Regions from separate parts of the Mesorhizobium sp. M1409 genome, predicted to be linked through region 3. Evidence: riboswitches for the same ligand, from Rfam matches in the RefSeq annotation. Region 3 holds a riboswitch; each other region holds the start of a gene.
What was found. A riboswitch is a leader RNA that binds a small molecule or an ion and turns the genes downstream of it on or off. The one in region 3 is predicted to bind thiamine pyrophosphate.

Region 1 (7,442 bases), on a different contig from region 3:
CCCGGAGTTCATGGCGACCGCCGCCTGATCCGCAACAGACGTCCAGCGGATGAATTTCCGGCTGGCTCTTACTTGTCGGTGACGATCTTGACCTTGTCGCCGGCGGAAACCGCGGCACCCGGCGACAGCGCATTTAGCACGCGGAACAGGTCGAGCTTGCGGTCGACGCCAACCATCTGGGCCGAAAGCGAACCCATCGTCTGGCCCGGTTGGACGGTGACGACGCGGATGTGCAGTGGCTTCAAAGCAGCCTTTTCGGCAGCACTGAGGATGCTGAACGAGCCGCTGACCGAACGCGCCACGGTGTCCAACGTGGTGCTGGCCGAAGGTGCCGCGGTCAGCAGCCTGTAGACCTGGCCACCGGCACGGATCACGGCAATGTCGAACTGCCAGCCTTCGGCGCCGGCATGCGCGGTCGCCGCCTCGTTGCCGTTGATCGTCTCCTGCCTCACGCTGCTGTCGTCGAGGCCGGCCACCCAGCCGCTGCGGATATAGTCGGTGAGCGCGCGGTTCTTGTCGATCGAGACGCCGTCGAAGCGGATCGCCATATCGCCGGGGCCGGTTGCGGTCACCGCGGCGGCCGAATTGTCGATGATGAAGCCCTGCGGCACCGAGAAGGATACGCCGAGGCCCGGATGCATGAAGGTTTCGCCGCGCACATAGCCTTCCTCGGGCGTGTCGCCATAGAGCAGGCCGTCTATGCCGGCGAGGAAGGAATCGCGATCGCGCGTACCGACGCCGGGCGCGCCGAATTGGCGGGCAAGGCGCTGCGCCAGATCGATGCGCTGCGGCGTGTTGGGGTGCGTGGCCAGGAAGTCGAGGCTGGCGTCGGTGGCGCCGCTGATCGAACGGAAGTCCGTATAGGCCGACATCGACTGCAGGAAGCGGCCGGCGGCGAAAGGATCGTAACCGGCTTCGCCGATCGATTTGATGCCGATGGCGTCGGCTTCCAGCTCCTGGTTGCGCGAGAACTGCGCCAGCCTCAGCTTGCCCCGAATCAGCGCCGCCTTGGCGGTCGGGCTGCCGCCGAGCACATCGGAAACCACCTTGGTCGCCAGGCCTTCCTCGGCCTCGAGTTGCTGGCGCTGCAGGCCGTGATTGGCGGTGACGTGGCCCATCTCATGCGCGATGACAGCGGCAAGCTCTGCCGAATCATTGGCCAGCGCCAGCAGGCCGCGGGTGATGTAGAGATAGCCGCCCGGCAGCGCGAAGGCGTTGACGTTGGGCGAATTCAGGATGGTGATGCGATAGGTCTGCGTCGGGTTGGCCGACACCACGGTCAAATTGCCGACCACCTTGGCGACCATGCGCTCAAGCTTGGGATCGGAATATTCACCGCCATAAGTCGCCAGAATGCGCGGGTGCTGCGCCTTGGCCAGTTCGGCGAGCTTGTTGTTGGCGCCGACATTGTCGACCGTGATCGGCTTGTCGGAAGGCTGGAAGCCGGACTCCTGTACTTCCGGCGGCATGAACATCTGGCAGCTCGCCAGCGCCACGGCAAAGCCGGCCAACGCAAGAAAACGCGCCAGCGGATTCATTCGTAGTCTATCAACGCCGATCGCCAGAACGGCTTCCTTTCGGGTCCCGGCGCATGACCACGAAAACCGGGGGCGATTTTCGGAACATGTCATGCGCTATCTCAAACGGCTGCAGCATCCGTTGCCCGTCCCTTAGGGCACGAGCGGCGGATGCTGCAGGCAAATCACGGCCTGTGCCGGACCAGTAGGGCGGACCTAGCCACACTCCTCCAGTCATGGCAAGCAAGCGCCACATCGCCTGGAGTCGGTTTGATCGTAAATTATGTCCGCTTCCGGGCAATATCTCGTGATACACCGCCACTCGCGCCCATATAGCGCCGGAACGCTTCCGGACCAGCCCCGGTGAAGAAATCATCCGCTTTGCCGACTGCCGCCACCAACCCGTTGTCGAGAAACACCATGTGTTCGCCGATACGGCGGGCGTCTTCAGGCTGGTGGGTGACAAACAGCACCGTCATGCTCCGCTCGGCATGAACGGCGGCGACCATATCCAGCATATCGTCGCGCAAAGCGGGCCCGAGCGAGGCGAAGGGTTCGTCGAGCAGCAGCACCGGCCGGTCGCGCACCAGAACGCGGGCCAATGCGACGCGCTGGCGCTCCCCGCCTGAAAGTTCGCGCGGCAGGCGCTTTTCCTTGCCCCCAAGGCCGGTTCGCGCAAGCGCCTCGGCGATCGCGGCGCGGTCCGTTTCGGTCAGCCGCAAGGCTGGCGAGCGGCCGAGCCCGACATTCTGCTCGACGGAAAGATGGGCGAAGAGGTTGTTCTCCTGGAACACCATCGATACCGGGCGCACCGAGGCCGGCTCGGCGCTGACATCAGCGCCGCCGATCAGCACGCGGCCCGACTGTGGCATCTCGAAGCCGGCGACCAGATTGAGCAGCGTCGACTTGCCCGACCCGCTCGGCCCCATGATCGCGGTGATCTTCGACGTGGCGAACTCGACATCGAAGACCAGCGGCGTCTCGCCGTAGCTGAACGCCACCTTGTCCAGCCGCACCGGCGCGCCTTTTTCAAGCCCGCTGGCCTTTCCATCAAGCATCCCGGACCCTCTCCCTTCCCAGCGAGTGCGCCGCCACGATCAGGGCGAGGCAGACGAGGCCGAGCAGCAGTGCCAGGCCGGCGGCATCCTCGGTGCGGTAGCTGCCCATGCGCGCCAGGAGAAGGTAGGGCAATGTCTGCACGGAATCACTGCCGAACAAGGCAATGACGCCGAGATCGCCGAGCGACAGGGCCATGGCGAAAGCGAAGGCGGTGGCGAGCGGCCGACGCAGCGACGGCCAGTCGACCAGCACCAACCGGTTCCAGCCCGCAATGCCGAGCTGTGCACAGAGCCGTTCGTGACGCTCGCTCGCCGCATCATAGGTGGGACGGACGGCCCGTAGGGCGAACGGCATCGCCATCACCGCGTTGACGGTGACGACCATGACCGGGGCGATGGCGAAGACATCGCCGACATGGCGCAGCAACAGGAACCAGCCGGCGCCGACGACGATGGGCGGCACGACCAGGACGAAGCCGGCGCCTGTATCGGTGGCATGCTCAAGCATTGTCCGGAGGCCAGCCCGGCGGTTCAACGCCAGCGCCCGGCGCGCCACGGTCAACGCCAGCGATAGCATCACCGAGAGCAGTGCGGACAGGAAGGCCAGCACCGCACTGGTCAGAGCCGCCTGCCGCACGGTGGCCTCGCCGGCCAGCCGGCCGAGATCGGCACCCAACCCGGCCGTCACCGTCGCCGCCATCGGCCCGACGACGAACAGCAGCGCCAAGACGATGACCATGGCGTTCAGCCAGGTCTCGCTCCTCTTGACCGAGAGATAGCGGCGTTGCGCAACCGGCAGGTTGGTGTCGCCGACCACATTGGCGCCCAGCCGCGTCAGGGCCAGCACCACGATAAAGGTCAGGGCGATCTGCAGCAGCGTCAGCGTCACCGCCCGCGCGGGATCGAAATCGAAGCGCAGCGCCTGGTAGATGCCGACCTCCAGCGTCGTCGCTGCTGGCCCGCCACCGAGCGTCAGCACAATGGTGAAGGATGTGATGCAAAGCATGAAGACTAGCCCGGCGACACCCGGCAATGCCGCACGCAGCGTTGGCCATTCGATCAGCCTGAACGCCGGCCGCGCTGCAATGCCGAGCTGGCTCGCCAGCCGCCATTGGTCGGCCGGTATGGTCTGCAGCGACTCGAGGAACAGCCTTGTCGCCAGCGGCAGGTTGAAGAAGACATGGGCGACGAGAATGCCCGACAGGCCGTAGATGCCCGACCAGCTTCCACCGCCGATCACCGTGAACACGCCGGCGAAATAGCCGGCGCGGCCATAAAGCGCCAGCACGCCGAGTGCCGCGACGATGGCCGGCAGCGCCAACGGTATGGCGAACAGTTGCAGGATGAAGGCGCGGCCGAAGAAGCGTGGATGCCGCGACATCGCCCGCGCGACAAACAGCGCCGGCCCGACGGAGAGGAGCGTCGACAATGCCGCTTGCCAGAGCGTGAAGCGCACGACGCGCAGCAGATAGGGATCGAAGGCTGCCCAGGCGCCCGAAAGATCGTGGCCGCCTTCGAAAAGCAGGCCGGCAAACGCGCCGCCGATGAGCAGCGCGATTGCGGCGAGCGCGAGGATGCCGGCGCTGATGCGGGGGTCAGACGCGCGTTGCACGCTGGACCACCTGACTTGAGGTTCTTAGCGAAGGCCGCGTTCCTTCGCGCCCCCCTCTGTCCTGCCGGACATCTCCCCCACAAGGGGGGAGATTGGCAGTTTCCGCGCCTCGCTCATTCCAGCAACGTTGGCGATTGGCGAAATCGCCGACGACAGCCAATCTCCCCCCGTGTGGGGGAGATGTCCGGCAGGACAGAGGGGGGCGCCGTAGGACACTCATCTTTCGATCATAGGACCAAATTACTTGCTCATCACCGCCAGCCACTCATCCACCCAGGCCTTGCGGTTGGCGGCGACCTCTTCGGGGCTGAACAGCAAGGTCTTGGTCGGCTTGACCAGCTTGTCGAAGGCCGGGTTGAGCGGCTTGTCGGTCTTCCCTGCCGGGAACATCCAGTTGGTCTCGGGGATGGCATCCTGGAACTTCGGTCCGGTCATGAAGGCCATGAACTTTTCGGCCAGCGGGTTCTTGGCCCCTGTCGTGGTGATGCCCGCCACCTCGATCTGCAGGTACTCGCCCTCCTCGAAGGAGGCCGCCTGGTAGCGCTCGGTGTTTTCCGCCACCATGTGGTAGGCCGGCGACGTCGTGTAGGACAGCACCATCGGCGCCTCGCCCTTGGTGAACAGGCCGTAGGCCTCGCTCCAGCCCGGCGTCACGGTCAGCACTTTCGCCTTCAGCTTGGCCCAGGCCTCCGGCGCCTTGTCGCCATAGACAGACTTGACCCACAACAGCAGGCCGAGGCCCGGCGTCGAGGTGCGCGGATCCTGGATGACGATCTTGTCGTCGGCGCTGCCTTCTACCAGTTCTTTCAGGCTCTTCGGCGGGCTCTTCAGCTTCTCCGTGTCGTAGACGACAGCGAAGTAGCCGTAGTCAAAGGGGACAAAAGTGTCGTCGCTCCAGCCGCCCGGCACAGTGGCATCCGCCACCGCGCCATGCGGCGCGAACAGGCCGGTGGCCTTGGCATCGGCGGTAAGGTTTGTGTCGAGGCCAAGCACGATATCGGCCTTCGTCGATGCGCCTTCCAGCTTGACGCGGTTGAGCAGCGCGACGCCATCGGCAACCGAGACGAACTCCACATCGCAGCCGCATTCGGCCTCGAATTCCTTCTTCACCACGGGACCCGGACCCCAGTCGGCGGTGAAACTCTCATATGTGTAGACGGTGAGTTTGTCTTTGGCCAAGGCCGGCCCGGACAAGACCACGGTCATGGCTGAGACAAGAGCGTATAAAAGCGTGCGCATCGGCGCCTCCTTCGTTCGAATTGAAGGAATTGAGGCGTCGGACTGTCCGAAACGTCTAATCCCTCCGCCGGTACAAACCGGATCAGGTTCAGCGGGTTGGCGAGACTGCCTCTCAGCCGGTCCGCGAAGATCGCGTTCGGCACCCCGTTAGAGCGTTTCGACACATAGGCCCGGCCGATCCCTCACGCAAGTGGGAGTTTGCCGCCTTCCGTTTCCGGTGCCAGGCTGGTAAGGGCCACACGATATGAGCACATTCACCATCCTGCTTGGCGGCGACCTCATCCGCACGCCACGGCTCGACCGCCAGGTCGAAGGCTCCCGCGTGATTGCCGCCGACGCCGGCATCGGCCATGCGCGGCTGCTCGGCCTAGTCCCGGAACTGTGGGTGGGGGATTTCGATTCCGTGCCGGCCAACCTGCCGGAAAATCTCGCCACTGTCCCCCGCCGGACCTTCTCGGCGGAAAAGGACCAAACCGATGGCGAACTGGCCATCGCAGCCGCACTGGAGCTCGGCGCGACCAGCCTGGTGCTCGCCGGCGCCTTCGGCGGCAAGCGCGCCGACCACGCTTTCCTGCATCTTGCGCTTGCCCTGCGCCTTGCCGAGGCCGGAACGGAGGTGCTGCTGACCAGCGGCGCCCAGGAGGGCGTTCCCCTGCTCCACGGCAGGGCCGGTTTCGACTATGCCGACGGCACGCTGTTTTCGGTGCTCGGCTTTTCCGAACTCGCCGGCCTGACCGTCAATGGCGCCAAATGGCCACTGAATCACGTCAAGGTGGCGTTCGGTTCGTCGCTGACCATTTCCAATGAGGTCAAGGGCCGCCTCGAAATCGCGCTCGGCCACGGCCGCGCGATGCTGCTCGCTCATCCTTTTCCCTTACCTGAAAGCTGACATGGCCCCGCCCCTTCTCAACCTCGACGGGATAAAACTGACCTTCGGTGGCACGCCGCTACTCGATGGCGCCGCCTTGACCGCTTCTGCCGGCGACAAGATCGCGCTGGTCGGCCGCAACGGGTCGGGCAAGTCGACGCTGCTGAAGATCGCCGCCGGCCTGATCGAGCCGCAGGACGGCGAGGTGTTCCGCCAGCCTTCGGCGACCGTCCGCTATTTGCCGCAGATGCCCGACATGGAGGGTTTTGCCAGTGTCCGCGCCTATGTCGAGGCCGGACTCGGACCCGCCGACGACCCGTACCGCGCCAGCTATCTGATGGAGCATCTCGGCCTCTCGGGTGAGGAGCGGCCGAACGACCTGTCCGGCGGCGAGGCAAGGCGCGCGGCCCTTGCCCGCGTCATGGCGCCCGAACCCGACATCCTGCTGCTCGACGAGCCGACCAATCATCTCGACCTCTCGGTGATCGAATGGCTGGAAGAGGAGCTCGTCCGCACCTCATCGGCACTGATCGTCATCTCGCACGACCGCCGCTTTCTCGAGCGTGTATCGCGCGCCACCGTCTGGCTCGATCGCGGCCAGACGCGCAGGCTGGACAAGGGTTTTGGCCATTTCGAGGAATGGCGCGACCTGGTGCTGGAAGAGGAAGAACGCGAGCAGCACAAGCTTGGCCGCCAGATCGTGCGCGAGGAGCACTGGCTGCGCTACGGCGTGACGGCGCGGCGCAAGCGCAACATGCGCCGGCTGGGCGAGTTGCAAACCATGCGCCAGCGTTTTCGCGGACATCGCGGCGCCGAAGGCTCGGCCACCATGGTGGCGAGCGACGCCGCCGAATCCGGCAAGCTGGTGATCGAGGCCAAGAACATCGAGAAGAGTTTCGGCGATCTCACCGTGGTCAAGGGGTTTTCGACCCGCATCCAGCGCGGCGATCGGGTCGGTCTGGTCGGGCCGAACGGCGCCGGCAAGACGACGCTCTTGAAGATGCTGACCGGCGAGATGAAGCCCGACGCCGGTTCGGTGCGGCTCGGCACCAATCTGGAGATCGCCACGCTCGACCAGAAGCGCGAGGCCGTCGACCCGCAGGAGACACTGGCGCAGTATCTCACCGACGGGCGCGGCGAGAACCTGG
Region 2 (7,442 bases), on a different contig from region 3:
TGCGCACACCGCGCGTCGCGCAGATCGATGGTGCTTAGGGCAATTCAGCTCAGCCGGAGCCGCGCTCGTCGAAATAGCGCAGAAAACCATGTGAGCCTCGCTGGATGTCGTTCTCGATCGCCTCGCGGGCCCTCTTCCTGTCGCCAGTCCTCAAGGCCTCGATGAGATGGTCATGTTCTTCCGCGCCGGTGTACCCGCGCGGAATTTCCCGATCGTAAACGTTAAGGATTGGACCCATCGAGGCCCACATGCTTTCGATCTGTCCGATCAGCATCGGCATACGCGACAGGCGGTAGACGCCGAAGTGGAAAGCGCGATTGGAGGATCGCGCTTCCTTGATATTACCGGCCTTATGGCTCTCTACAAATGAGGCGCGGAAGGTCTCAAGCTGTTCGAGATCGGCGGGGGCAAAATGGTCGGCAGCGTGTTCTGCCGCAAGCCCTTCAAGTGCCACGCGGATCAGCTTGATCTGAATGTAGCGGGCGCGGCTGAGGTCTGGCACCGCGGCGAACCTGCCGGAGCGCAACTCGAGCGCCTGCTCGCTGACGAGCCGCAGACAGGCTTCGCGCACCGGCGTAATGCTGGTTCCGAGCTGCCCGGCAAGATCCTGCATAAGGAGACGATCGCCCGGCGCGAAATTGCCGATGATCAAGCCATCCCGCACCTTGCTGTAAATCCGCGCGGACAGGCTGCCCATCTCCTCGGGCTGCATCTTCATAGGGCCCATGGGACTCCCCTCGCCTCTGCTGCAGCTCTATGGAAATGTCGATTTACGCGTTTCACTACGTTTATAAGTTATAATCGCTGCCTATATTTCGTTATGCAGCGGCAGACAAGTACGTGCACGTTAATTGTCTGCAGCAAACATGTCCGTTTTCATAATTATTTGTGAAATTTTGTTTCATATAAAAACAAGGAGACCCTTCTTTTCCGATTCTGACAATGGAATGTGACGACAGAAAAAGGCGCGATCTCATCTGCGTGGCATGAGTTGGTGTGCGAGAGATGATGACATCTGAAGGAGCCGGGAAGCTTACATGTCAATTTCCAGTCTGATGGGCAGAAATTTCCGATTCTGAGGCGACTCCGAACCGGCTGGACCGACGATGACGTCGGAACCGTCAAGATGATCCGGCAGGCCAGCACGTCCAAAAGCTGCGTATGGCGTTTGCAGAGCGTTTCGCCGCCGAAGGGCTTCAAGGGCTGTTGCGCGACAAGACGCGGCCCTCGCGCATTGCGGCTCTCGGGCCCGAAAGCCCGCCGAGCGCAGCTCTGACAAGGCCGCGACAGGAATCGAACGACGACTGGCCAGAATTATGAAATCGCTTGCGACACTCATGCAATTTCAGACATTTCAGTAACAAATAGATTTAACATTCTCTTCACTTGCACTTTGGGGCGCGTTACCCGAATTAGCTGGAGCGGCCGAAACCCCCGCAAGATCAAGCGCGTAGTCGAAATCCAATCTTGCTGGTGCTTGTCGAGGGATGCGACGCGATGGGCCGGCGCAGGTGCGCTGTGAAGCAGCACTGAGCGCGCCGAAAAACGGCTTCCCAACAGGAGATTGATTTGGATTATGTGCAGTATTTCGCCGGAAGAATCGAGCAACTCAAAGGCCGTGGCGGGTATCGTGAATTTGCCGATCTGGAGCGTCAGTCTGGCAACTTCCCAAAGGCCTGGCTCAATAGGCCCGACGGCCGAAAAGAGATAACCATTTGGTGCACTAATGATTATCTCGGTATGGGGCAGCACCCCAAAGTGCTATCGGCAATGAAGCGCGCCATCGATGCCAACGGCGCAGGATCGGGAGGATCCCGCAACATTGGTGGCACCAACCATTATCACGTGTTGCTCGAGCGGGAGCTTGCAGCTTTCCACAACAAGGAAGCAGGATTGATTTTTGTTTCCGGCTTCAGCTCAAACGATTCATCATTGAGTACATTGGCATCTTTGATGCCGGACACAATTATATTTTCTGACGCGCACAACCACGCTTCAATTATTAGTGGATGCCGCAACAGCCGGGCCGAAAAGCGCGTCTTCCAGCATAACGACGTTGCGCATTTGCGGGAGCTTCTGCGCAGCGTAAATCCTGCAAGACCCAAGATCATTGTTTTTGAATCGGTATATTCAATGGACGGTGACATTTCACCGATCAAAGATATCTGTGACATGGCGGACGAATTTGGCGCAATGACGTTTCTGGATGAAGTTCATGCATCGGGAATGTACGGTCCGAAAGGCGCCGGCATTGCCGCGGAACTTGGCATCATGGATCGTCCAACCATCATCGAAGGGACGCTAGGTAAGGCGTTCGGCTCGATGGGGGGTTATGTGACCGGACCTGCCTCCATTGTTGACAGCATACGAAGCTTCTCGATCGGTTTCATTTTCACCACGGCGCTTGCGCCAGCGCTAGCGGCTGGTGCGCTGGCAGCGCTGCGCCATCTTCGCGATTCAGATTCAGAACGAATTGATCTGCACCGGAAAACGAAACTTTTAATCGGATTGCTGAAAGAGGCGGGCATCCCCGTCATGCCGACCCGAAGCCACATCATTCCTGTGCCTATTGGTGATCCATTCCGTTGCAAGGAAGCGTCCCGCCAGCTTCTGGATCAGCATGGAATATACGTTCAGCCAATTCTGGCGCCGAGTGTTCCGGTGGGAACCGAGCGGTTCAGGGTGACGGTTACGCCTGCCCATAGTACGACAGATATTCGGACGTTCGTCGATGCGCTCAGGCAGGTTCTGCTGCGGGACAATCTTGGCAAGGCTGCCTAATGTAAATGCTGGGAACGACAGGGCGCGCAGCCTCAGACCTGATTATATCAGCCGGGCTCGCCGAGGTGGAAGCGGCGGTCAGCGATCCGGTTCTGACGCCCGATCGCATCTTCGAATGTCATCGGAAAGCAGTTCCGTAACCCGCAATGACAGCTTTCGCGATCTTAAATGATGTGACTCCATGATTGAATGGGGCCGTTTGACGACTCGCTGCTTACACATCGGGCCGGTTCCAGATTCAGGGCTCACCATGAGCCGGTATGACCAGAGCGCATGTTCTTGTGCTGCGAGTTTGATGTGGCTTGGCGTGCCCTACCCGAGGGGTAGGTCACGCCCAGGCCCACGGGATCACACACCAACCCCAGCTAACCTGGTTTGAACGGAGCAAGCCTCCGACGCCGCCCTAATCAAAAACGCTGCAACAGATCCTTCAAATCAATTTACAAGATTTTTACAACCGTCAGTCGTTGACAATGGTACGGCACCCCGAGTCTGAGGTCCGGCACGGCCACAAAAGTGACACCGGTACCCTCGGACCGCCGCCAGCACGCAACATCGGGATTAACAGCAATGGTAAGAAGAAGAGCGCTCATATTGGTCGAAGGCCATAGGGGTACTGGTCAGCTATACGTCCAAGCGGCTCAGTGTCTTGGTCTTCATCCAATTACTCTGACGGCTGATCCACCTCGGTACGACTATCTTTCGGCGGAAAACGTTGAGGCAATCCGTGTCGACACTGGCAATCTCGAAGCGTTGGTCCGCGAAAGTTCGCGGCTGCGTGCTACCCACGACATTGCTGGCATTACTGGCTTTGCCGGGGACCATGAATCGATCTATGCGACAGTTGGCAAGCTTTGCCGGCATTTCGATCTACCGGGACCGAACCCTGAATCGATTGAACGAAGCTGCGACAAATTCAAGCAACGCCAACTCCTCGCGCAGGCCGGCGTTCCAATACCGGCCTATCGGTTGGCAGCGAATGCGGCGGCGGTAGAAAGCTCGGCTGCAGAGATCGGCCTGCCCGTGATTCTTAAGCCGGCAGTAGGCAGCGGCAGCATGGGTGTCCGATTGTGCCGCAGCCTCGAAGACGTAGCCGAACATACGACCCATCTATTGGGCGGAAAGCACATATGGCGGTCTACACCGAAAATACTCGTCGAAGAATTCGCACAGGGCCCGTTCTATAGCATTAATGTTATGGGGAATGAGGTCGTTGCGATTTGCGCCAATGACTTTGGTCCCCTCCCCCATTTCGTCATACGTGAGGTGACGTATCCGGCCCTGCTAACCGATCAGGAGCGTGAGCGCATCGCCGATGTTTCGCTGAGCTGTTTGCGGGCTCTCGGCCTTGGCTGGGGGCCAACTAACATTGAACTCCGGTGCACGAAACGCGGTCCAGTTGTCATTGAAGTCAATCCGCGTCTTAGTGGCGCGCCCGACCCTCAACTGGTCCAGTTAGCTTACGGTGTCGACCTCGTCACCGAGCACATCAAGCTTGTCATTGGCGAGGAATGGGATCTGCGCAAAAAGCATTCGCATACTGCGGCCGCGCGATTCCTGCTTCCTGATCAAGATGGCACCCTCGACTGGATTGGTGGCGACACTCAGGCAGCTGCTATATCAGGTGTGGCCGAGGTCAAATTGAATGTTGAACCCAAGACACCGATCGTCAGGAAGGGGGATTTCCGAGACTGGATTGGACATGTCATTGCCACTTCGCCCAGCCGTGCTGAAACCGAGGGCGCCCTTCAGCGAGCGGTCGACTTGATCGAATGGTCGATCACCCCTTTTCCGGCGACAATAAGAGGTGATCGAGAGCACGATGTTTGTGGGGCGTTCGGGCGGCCCACCAGTTCTGTTCCGATCAGGCATTGACGGCTTAAGATCCTTGAAACGCAGCAGTTCCGTCTACGTCAATGTCACATCAAGTTTGACGAGGCAAATGCAGCTTTGGCCACACCTGCCTTGTCTCCCGCGGAACTTCTCCGCGACCCATGGCGAGGCCGTCGGCCCAATTTGGGCCCAATTTGAATGCCGCCCACCGCCGCCGCAGGACGAACATGCGCTTGACAAGACAACGCCGGCCCGTTCAACTTGAGGCATTCACCAGGGGAGTCCCGGCAAGGGGCTGAGATACTGCTGGCTTTCGCGGCGCAGTGACCCGTTGAACCTGATCCAGTTCATACTGGCGTAGGGACGGTGCAAGCGCTCTGCGGGAGTTCACGCCCGAGGTCCTGTTTCGGCAGGTCGACAGAAGCGTCTTTTCATCCTTCCGGCACAGAACTGGGTCTCCAATGCATGAGCAAAGGAGCCTCAAGATGAATGCCCTCACCCCAGCCGTCTCAACGGGGCCGCTGCCTGCTTCGCGTAAGATCCACAAGCCCGGTGCCATCCACCCGCAGATCAGGGTGCCGATGCGCGAAATCTCCGTCCATCCGACAGCCGGCGAACCGCCCGTCACCGTCTACGATCCGTCGGGCCCCTATACCGATCCGGCTGTCGAAACCAGCATCGAAAAAGGCCTGGCCCGGCTTCGCCACGAATGGATCTTGGCGCGCGGCGATGTCGAGGTCTGCGACGGCCGCCATGTCCGGCCGGAGGACAACGGATTCGCGACGGGCGAACGCCTGACGCCAGAATTTCCCATCCGCCACCGACCGCTCAGGGCCAAAGCAGGCAAGGCGGTGACGCAGCTTGCCTACGCGCGCGCCGGCATCATCACACCCGAAATGGAGTTCGTCGCCATCCGCGAGAACCTTGGTCGCGAGATCCTGCGCGGCAAGCTTGAGCGCGACGGCGAGGCTTTCGGCGCGACGCTGCCCGATTTCGTCACGCCCGAATTCGTGCGTGACGAGGTGGCGCGCGGACGGGCGATCATCCCCGCCAACATCAACCATCCCGAAAGCGAGCCAATGATCATCGGCCGCAATTTCCTGGTCAAGATCAACGCCAATATCGGCAACTCCGCCGTCACATCGTCGATGGCGGAAGAGGTCGAAAAGATGGTGTGGGCGATCCGCTGGGGCGCCGATACGGTGATGGACCTGTCGACCGGCCGCAACATCCACAACATCCGCGACTGGATCGTGCGCAACGCGCCGGTGCCGATCGGCACGGTGCCGCTCTACCAGGCGCTCGAAAAGGTCGGCGGCATTGCCGAGGATCTGACCTGGGAGGTCTACCGCGACACGCTGATCGAACAGGCCGAGCAAGGCGTCGACTATTTCACCATCCACGCCGGCGTGCGGCTGCATTACATCCCGCTGACCGTCGACCGGGTGACGGGTATCGTCTCGCGCGGCGGCTCGATCATGGCCAAATGGTGCCTGCACCATCACCGGGAGAGCTTCCTCTACGAGCACTTCGCGGAGATCTGCGACATCGCCAGAGCCTACGACGTCTCCTTCTCGCTCGGCGACGGCCTTCGTCCGGGCTCGATCGCCGATGCCAACGACGCGGCGCAGTTCGCCGAGTTGGAAACGCTCGGCGAGCTGACGCAGATCGCCTGGGCGAAGGATTGCCAGGTGATGATCGAGGGGCCTGGCCACGTGCCGATGCACAAAATCAAGGCGAACATGGACAAGCAACTCGCCGTCTGCGGCGAGGCGCCGTTCTATACGCTTGGACCGCTGACGACCGACATCGCGCCGGGCTATGACCACATCACCTCAGGCATTGGCGCCGCGATGATCGGCTGGTTCGGCACCGCCATGCTCTGCTACGTCACGCCCAAGGAGCATCTCGGCCTTCCCGATCGCAACGACGTCAAGATCGGCGTGATCACCTACAAGATCGCCGCCCACGCCGCCGACCTGGCGAAGGGCCATCCGGCAGCGAAAGTCAGGGATGATGCGCTTTCCCGCGCGCGCTTCGAGTTCCGCTGGGAGGACCAGTTCAACCTGTCGCTCGATCCGGAAACGGCGCGGTCCTTCCACGACCAGACTTTGCCCAAGGAAGCGCACAAGGTGGCGCATTTCTGCTCGATGTGCGGACCGAAATTCTGCTCGATGCGTATCTCTCACGACATCCGTGCCGAGGCGCAGAAAGAGGGCATGGCGGCGATGGCGGCGAAATACCGCGAGGGCGGTGATCTCTACCTGCCGGCGGACGAGACCGGGGCACCGCTCATACCTCAGCCACGTGAGCCATCATGAAGGTCTTGGTCAAAGGAGCGGGCGTTGCTGGCCTCACCGCCGCCTTCGAGTTCGCCGCACGCGGCGCGGCGGTTACCGTTGCCGAGACAAGGCCTGCCCTTGGGGGCAATGCGTCGTGGTTCGCCGGTGGCATGTTGGCGCCGTGGTGCGAGCGTGAAAGCGCCGAGCAGCCGGTGCTGGATCTCGGAAGCGACGCCGCCGACTGGTGGGACGCCGCAACGCCAGGCTTGGTAGCACGACGGGGAACGCTGGTCTTGGCCGCGCCGCGCGATGCGGGCGAGCTCGACCGGTTCGCCAGCCGCACGACGGGCTATCGGCGCGTCGAGGAAGATGAAATTGCCTTGCTGGAGCCCGACTTAGCCGGCCGCTTCCGCCGCGGATTGCTGTTCGCCGATGAGGCTCACCTCGACCCACGCCCGGCGATGGCGGCACTTCATGACAAGCTTGCGACCATGGGTGTCAAATTCCACTTCGGCTGCGACGCCCGGCCTGTTTCGGGTTTCGCCC
Region 3 (7,442 bases):
GAAAACGAACGCATTATCATAAAGTAAGGCGTGGCGATGAAACAGCTCCCGCGGGTCGGGGCGCCTTTCGATCGATACCCGATGACGGCGATGCCTCGCACGTCGGATACGGGCTTTGCCCTTCCCAACTCAACGAAATCCGCTGAGAGCAAGCGTGCTCCAAACGTGCCGTGCGTTGGGCGATCGTATTTTCCATTTCGGTTGACTTTGATCCCTACTAAAGCGTGCCAGCAGAGGAGGCTCGACGACCATGGCAATCGCCCTCTCGCCTGAAATCACCGAAGCGCCCGTTGTGCGCCTGACCAGCCTCGCCCATGGCGGCGGTTGCGGCTGCAAGCTGGCGCCGTCAGTGCTGCAGCAGCTTCTCGCCGATCCGGCGGCTGCCAGTCCCTATCATCAACTTCTCGTCGGCACGGAGACCGGCGACGATGCGGCAGTCTGGCAGCTCGACGGCGCGACTTGCGTCATTGCGACCACCGACTTCTTCATGCCTATGGTAGATGACCCCTACGATTTCGGCCGGATTGCCGCAACCAACGCCCTTTCCGATATCTATGCGATGGGTGGCCGGCCGATCATGGCGTTGGCTATTCTCGGCATGCCTCTCGACAAGATCCCGACGCTCATGGTCCGCGAAATCCTGAAAGGTGGCGAAGCTGTCTGCGCCGACGCCGGAATCCCGGTTGCCGGCGGCCACTCAATCGACTCGCCGGAGCCGATTTACGGCCTCGCAGTCATCGGCACATGCCGACCCGAGAATATCCGACGCAATTCTGACACCAGGCCGGGTGACGCCTTGATCCTGACGAAAGGGCTCGGCGTCGGCATCTATTCCGCCGCCATCAAGAAGCAGGCGCTTTCCGAAAGCGGCTATCGCGAAATGATCGCCTCCACCACCCTTCTCAACCGGATCGGATCGGAGCTGGCACAGGACGCGAGCGTTCACGCCGTCACCGACGTGACCGGATTTGGCTTGCTCGGACATGCCCTCGAGATGGCACGCGGTTCCGGGTGCACGCTGATAATTTGCAGCCACGACGTGCCGTTCTTTTCCGAAGCTGCCTCGCTCGCGGTCGACGGCCATGTTACCGGCGCATCGCGGCGCAACTGGGCGAGCTATGGCGACGCGGTAAGCTTGCCTCCCGGCATGCCCGAGTGGCGACGCCATCTTCTCACGGACCCACAGACTTCGGGCGGCTTGCTGGTTGCTTGCGAGACCGACCGCGCAGCGGCGCTCGTCGAGAGGATCGTCGCGGACGGCTATCCTTCGGCTCGCATCATCGGCCATGCCATGCCCGGCGCGCCGACAATAGTAGTAGAGGCCTGAACGGCCGCTCCGCTTCCCCCCGGTCAAGCCCGGCGGCCACCGCTCTGCCAGCCCCCTCGCAGCCGAGCTGCTGGGCTGCCGCCTAGTCATTCGCTGCGAACGTCGGCTTCCAGCCCGATAGCGCTTCGCCTTGGGGCCTTCGTAGTCAGCGATGCTCGTGAAGCCAACGCTCGATCGAGGTGTAAGGGACTTCAGTCTTAGTTGAGCTATTGCTAATATGCCGATAGCTTAGCAGCGCGGGGACGATCCTGGCGCTCGTAGCTCAAACAGGACAGAGCGGAGGCTTAAATGGGCGATGATAAGCTCTGGCATGGTGCTATTCACGACCATCAAGTCGGATATTTCGCTTCGGAGAACGGCTTGACTACGGACCTGGCTTGGGAGTTGATCCTAAAACACGGCAACAACCGAAAGGCCGTGATTAAAGCCGCGCAGGGTTTAGTCAGGCAACATGGCCGACCAACCCCCTGCTCCCCTGTAGAGCCCCCGCCGCGCTTGGCGAAGAGCGTGGGCCGAGGAAAGCGGTAGCTTGCAACACGTCCTGCGACTTTGGCGCTTTTGAATACGGCCAAGGACAGGATGCGTTTCGGCCCCCGTTCCACCAGATGAACAGCGAGCTTGTTGAGTACTTCAACCGAGGGGCGCTCCCGGGCAGAGGTCGTTCTTCGGCCCAATAGCTCACGATGAGACATCGTCCCACACTGGAAGTGGCTACCCCAAATAGGTGATGCGCATATTCGATACGAAGAAAAGTATTGCCGTAGCCGATTGCCCCAAGGCTTCACACCGAAGGTGAAGAAGCGGTAAGGCCCGCCTGTCGAGGCAATGGAACATTAGGCGTCACTAATAGTTACCTTGACGGCAGGGGTCACCAACGCCTCCGCAAGCCCGGCGATTCCCTAGGGACGACCCGCTGCTGCCGTAAATCGAGCGACAGCGCTCAAACCGGGAGAAATATCATGCAACGGTTTATGTTCGCATCAGTTGTAATCGCTTTGTCGGCTGGCCTGTCGTTGGCACAAGCCGCCACGCCCGTTCAACATAAACAAGGTATCAGAACGAATTATGGTGCGGCCGGCGGCATGAAGCTTGACCCCACCATAACGGGCGGCACATCGAAACCGAATGCGGTAAAAGATTGTGCCCCCGGCCAGCAGACCGGCAGTGCACAGCCCACTGGTCAGGCGACAGCCGACGCGAAGGGCGCCGCTCCTAGCCAGATGAAAAAGACAGCTGCGGGCTGTGAAACATCCCCGCCGCTTCGCCAATGATACGGATCGAGATATTACATCCGAAGCGGCTCGAGTGGGTGCCTAGCCGCGCGGTCTGGCTTTAGGTTGCGGCGAGCTTTCCGACGGATTTTCGGCCATTTTGGCGAATCTCCGATAGCCAAAGCGGTTTTTCCTGCCAGCTCATCGCGATCATTATTTGTGATCGCTCGGCCATGCGTCGCAGCAATCGCATATCTGAAGAGCTACGAACTCGCCGGCCCTTTCACCGGAACGTTTCCATCCAGCCTCGATCTCCGGCCCATCTTCGCTGCCGGCATGCGCACGAAAGTCGGGCGCGTAAAGCTACGAATCGCGGGCCACTGGCAAGCCGCAGGTGGGTGGGTTCAGGCAATGCTCATTGAAAAATGGGCCGCCGATTTTCTGCTTGGCTGTAAAGCTCAGCGGGTTGTCGCTTTCAATACTACTGGCAAGCGATTTCCGGAGAAGCCGGTGTCGTGCTCCGGCCCACCTTCCCCTCATTTGCCTCCCTGCGGCGGGACACCCGGAGGCCCCAATTCCGCTGGCAATTCTGCCCCAACGCCCCGTAAATGGCGCCGCCACCTTTCCGGGCGCTGTCAGCCGCTCAAGTGTATGGCCCCTTCTGCGAGACAAATGCTCAGCGTGAGTTGGAGATGATCCAGACGAAGGTCATTGCGTTGACGCAGCTCGCGAAAGCGGTTTCGATTTCTTCCACGGGACCAGTCGCCAGGGTCAGCAAACGCGCCATGAGCCACAGAGAGTTGGAGCTTCCTCCCCGTGGGTCGAAGGCTGTGAAGCTGCTCCGTTCAAAATGTCGGAGCGTTAAGGCGTCAGCTAGAAACGATAACGAAGCCCAACAGTATTCGCGTTGGAACCCTCTCCCATATTTCCAAACGTACCACCGGCGCCGGATCTGTGGTGGAGTTGATAGACAAGCTCGACGTTGGGAGCTTGCCTTAACCTGAAAGAAAGCTCGGCGCCGATGAAACCAAGGAAAGACGCGTCGCCGTCGTAATAGACCTCGCGCTCGCGTTCGATTTCGGTGGTTCCCGTAACGGCACTCAAACCGGCCGTCAGTGCTGGCGCAATCGCCAGATCGCCGATGACAAGGCCCTGGTGACGAACCCTAACCCCGGCCCAAACTTCCCCTGACGTATCGTCATCCTCGCCAAACCTTACGGCGGCCCCGGTCACACCGCCAAGAACGAAACCAGCGCCAATATCGGCGAAGTCGCGGCCGTAAGCAGCTCCGATTATGTAGTTGTTCGTATAGTCGGCGCCGAAGACGTTGATCGTGTTCCCAAATGATCCGGCCGCAAAAACGCCGCCAAAAAAATAGACGTCGTTCTTCGCCGGTTGACCGACAGCGAAAGGATCTTCGGTAGCAAAATAGATGAAGGGAGAACTGTTGTCGGCGAGAGCGGAAGTGATGGGACCGGTCAGGATCAGTGCGGCCAAAGCTGCTTGCACCCCGCGCATTCACAAGCTCCGAATCAATCCCTCAGTTGTCATCTTTCATCCGGCATTTGACGGGAAGAAGCAAGTTCCCTGCTCCACGAATTGGATGGAGTTCTATCCCATTGCTTGACCAAACCTTCTTTCCGAACTGCAGGTCGCTCAGCAAATCGGATTCCCCTTTGCCGGCACTACCTACGGGATCTGGTCGAATGAAAAAGCTCGCATCTTCCGTAGCGTTCGGCCCGCTCCGACGGTCAAGAGAGCTGCGGATCCAGACGACGTTGCGCCGCCCGCTTGCCGACCCCAAGCACGGCGAGGTGATCCGCGAGGATCTGCGCGCTGGTCTCTCCGCTGTTCCGATCTGGATGCAGGAGTTCCTGCGCGAACTCCTCGGCCCAGGCGCTCGGCACGAGGGCAAACCATGAGCACCGACGCCTACCGCCAAATCTTCCCCGACACATTCATCAGCCTTCCCGCACGACTTGATTGGCGACCGATCAAAGCCGCGGGCCAAAAGCGCTTGACAAAATAGCGTCGGCCCGCTCAATTTCGACCCATTCACCAGGGGAGTCCCGGCAAGGGGCTGAGATACTGCTGGCTTTCGCGGCGCAGTGACCCGTTGAACCTGATCCAGTTCATACTGGCGTAGGGACGGTGCAAGCGCTCTGCGGGAGTTCACGCCCGAGGTCCTATTTCGGCAGGTCCACAGAAGCGTCTTTTCATCCTTCCGGCACAGAACTGGGTCTCCAATGCATGAGCAAAGGAGCCTCAAGATGAATGCCCTCACCCCCGCCGTGTCGACAGGGCCGCTGCCTGCCTCACGGAAAATCCACAAGTCTGGCGTCCTCCATCCGCACATCAAGGTGCCGATGCGCGAAATCTCCGTCCATCCGACGGCAGGCGAACCGCCCGTCACCGTCTATGATCCGTCCGGCCCTTATACGGACCCGACTGTCAAAACCAGCATCGAAAAAGGCCTCGCCCGGCTTCGCCATGAATGGATTACGGCACGCGGCGATGTCGAAGCCTATGACGGCCGTCATGTCCGGCCGGAAGACAACGGATTCGCGGCGGGCGAGCGCCTGACACCGGAATTTCCCATTCGCAACCGGCCGCTCAGGGCCAAGGCCGGCAAGGCGGTGACCCAGCTTGCCTACGCGCGCGCCGGCATCATTACGCCTGAGATGGAGTTCGTCGCCATACGCGAGAACCTCGGCCGCGAGACCATGCGCAGCAAGCTGCCGCACGACGGTGAAAGCTTCGGCGCCGCTATTCCCGATTTCGTCACGCCGGAATTCGTGCGCGACGAGGTGGCGCGCGGACGCGCGATCATTCCCGCCAACATCAACCACCCGGAGAGCGAGCCGATGATCATCGGCCGCAATTTCCTGGTGAAGATCAACGCCAATATCGGCAACTCCGCTGTCACCTCCTCGATGGCCGCGGAGGTTGAAAAGATGGTCTGGGCGATTCGCTGGGGCGCCGATACGGTGATGGACCTGTCGACCGGCCGCAACATTCACAACATCCGGGACTGGATCGTGCGCAACGCACCGGTGCCGATCGGCACGGTGCCACTCTACCAGGCGCTCGAGAAGGTTGGCGGCATTGCCGAGGATCTGACCTGGGAGGTGTACCGCGACACGCTGATCGAACAGGCCGAGCAGGGCGTCGACTATTTCACCATCCACGCCGGCGTGCGGCTGCATTATATCCCGCTGACCGTTGACCGGGTCACCGGTATCGTCTCGCGCGGCGGGTCGATCATGGCCAAGTGGTGCCTTCACCACCATCGGGAAAGCTTCCTCTACGAGCATTTCGCGGAGATCTGCGACATCGCCAGAGCCTACGACGTATCCTTTTCGCTCGGCGACGGCCTTCGTCCGGGCTCGATCGCCGATGCCAACGACGCGGCGCAGTTCGCCGAGTTGGAGACGCTCGGCGAGTTGACGCAGATCGCCTGGGCGAAGGATTGCCAGGTGATGATCGAGGGCCCCGGCCACGTGCCGATGCACAAGATCAAGGCGAACATGGACAAGCAGCTCGCTGTCTGCGGCGAAGCGCCGTTCTATACGCTTGGACCGCTGACAACCGACATCGCGCCGGGCTACGACCACATCACCTCAGGCATTGGGGCCGCCATGATCGGCTGGTTCGGCACCGCCATGCTCTGTTACGTCACGCCGAAGGAGCATCTCGGTCTTCCCGATCGCAACGACGTCAAGATCGGCGTGATCACCTACAAGATCGCGGCCCATGCCGCCGACCTGGCAAAAGGTCATCCGGCGGCGAAAGTCAGGGATGATGCCCTTTCCCGCGCGCGATTCGAGTTCCGCTGGGAGGACCAGTTCAATCTGTCGCTCGATCCCGAAACCGCGCGGTCCTTCCACGACCAGACCTTGCCCAAGGAAGCGCACAAGCTGGCGCATTTCTGCTCGATGTGCGGGCCGAAATTCTGCTCGATGCGAATTTCCCACGACATCCGTGCCGAGGCGCAGAAGGAGGGTATGGCGGCCATGGCGGCGAAATACCGCGAGGGCGGCGATCTCTACATTCCAACTGGCGAGACCAGCGTCCCACTCATGCCTGAGGCCCCGGAACCGTCATGAGGGTGCTGGTCAAAGGGGCCGGCGTCGCCGGCCTCACCGCCGCCTTCGAACTCGCCGCCCGCGGCGCGACGGTCACGGTCGCCGAGATCCGGCATGGCCTTGGAGGCAATGCGTCGTGGTTCGCCGGCGGCATGCTGGCGCCATGGTGCGAGCGTGCAAGCGCCGAGCAGCCGGTGCTGGATCTCGGACGCGACGCCGCCAACTGGTGGAATGCCGCAACGCCCGGCTTGGTAACACGGCGGGGAACGCTGGTCTTCGCCGCGCCGCGCGATGCGCGCGAGCTTGACCGGTTCGCCAGCCGCACATCGGGCCATCGGTGTGTCGGTGAAGAGGAAATCGCGTTGCTGGAACCCGACCTCGCCGGCCGCTTCCGGCGCGGATTGCTCTTCCCCGATGAAGCTCATCTCGACCCGCGCCAGGCGATGGCAGCACTTCATCACAAGCTCGCGGCCATGGGTGTCGAATTCCACTTCGGCGCCGACCCCCAGCATGTTTTTGGTTTCGATCGTCAGATCGATTGCACGGGAATGGCAGCCGCCGATGACAGGCTGCGCGGCGTTCGCGGCGAAATGCTCATCCTGCGCACCCCTGATATCTCGCTGTCACGCCCGGTCCGGCTGCTTCATCCGCGCTTCCCGCTTTATGCGGTGCCGCGCACCGACCACCGTTTCATGATCGGCGCGACGATGATTGAAAGCCAGTCCGCCGGACCAGTCACGGCGCGTTCGATGATGGAGCTGCTGGGTGCCGCCTATGCCCTCCATCCGGCTTTTGGCGAGGCCGAGATCGTTGAAACCG

Region 1: it holds a riboswitch for thiamine pyrophosphate, as region 3 does, so the genes downstream of both, thiB (thiamine ABC transporter substrate binding subunit) here and thiC (phosphomethylpyrimidine synthase ThiC) in region 3, are expected to answer to the same signal.
Region 2: it holds a riboswitch for thiamine pyrophosphate, as region 3 does, so the genes downstream of both, thiC (phosphomethylpyrimidine synthase ThiC) here and thiC (phosphomethylpyrimidine synthase ThiC) in region 3, are expected to answer to the same signal.

The regions. Positions count from the first base shown of each region.
Region 1 is NZ_JAMYKV010000004.1:70,352-77,793, forward strand. It holds gene NKG99_RS04960 (RNA polymerase factor sigma-32) at 1-28, shown strand, start outside; gene NKG99_RS04965 (M48 family metalloprotease) at 69-1,538, opposite strand; gene thiQ (thiamine ABC transporter ATP-binding protein) at 1,799-2,575, opposite strand; gene thiP (thiamine/thiamine pyrophosphate ABC transporter permease) at 2,568-4,187, opposite strand; gene thiB (thiamine ABC transporter substrate binding subunit) at 4,428-5,426, opposite strand; TPP riboswitch at 5,469-5,583, opposite strand; gene NKG99_RS04985 (thiamine diphosphokinase) at 5,671-6,315, shown strand; gene NKG99_RS04990 (ABC-F family ATP-binding cassette domain-containing protein) at 6,317-7,442, shown strand, end outside.
Region 2 is NZ_JAMYKV010000024.1:36,144-43,585, forward strand. It holds gene NKG99_RS19080 (SDR family NAD(P)-dependent oxidoreductase) at 1-38, shown strand, start outside; gene NKG99_RS19085 (GntR family transcriptional regulator) at 50-727, opposite strand; gene hemA (5-aminolevulinate synthase) at 1,570-2,781, shown strand; gene NKG99_RS19095 (ATP-grasp domain-containing protein) at 3,352-4,656, shown strand; TPP riboswitch at 4,880-4,996, shown strand; gene thiC (phosphomethylpyrimidine synthase ThiC) at 5,100-6,935, shown strand; gene thiO (glycine oxidase ThiO) at 6,932-7,442, shown strand, end outside.
Region 3 is NZ_JAMYKV010000019.1:29,845-37,286, forward strand. It holds gene selD (selenide, water dikinase SelD) at 251-1,327, shown strand; gene NKG99_RS16710 (hypothetical protein) at 2,287-2,598, shown strand; gene NKG99_RS35960 (hypothetical protein) at 2,752-2,850, opposite strand; gene NKG99_RS16720 (hypothetical protein) at 3,412-4,056, opposite strand; gene NKG99_RS16725 (hypothetical protein) at 4,245-4,460, shown strand; TPP riboswitch at 4,589-4,705, shown strand; gene thiC (phosphomethylpyrimidine synthase ThiC) at 4,809-6,644, shown strand; gene thiO (glycine oxidase ThiO) at 6,641-7,442, shown strand, end outside.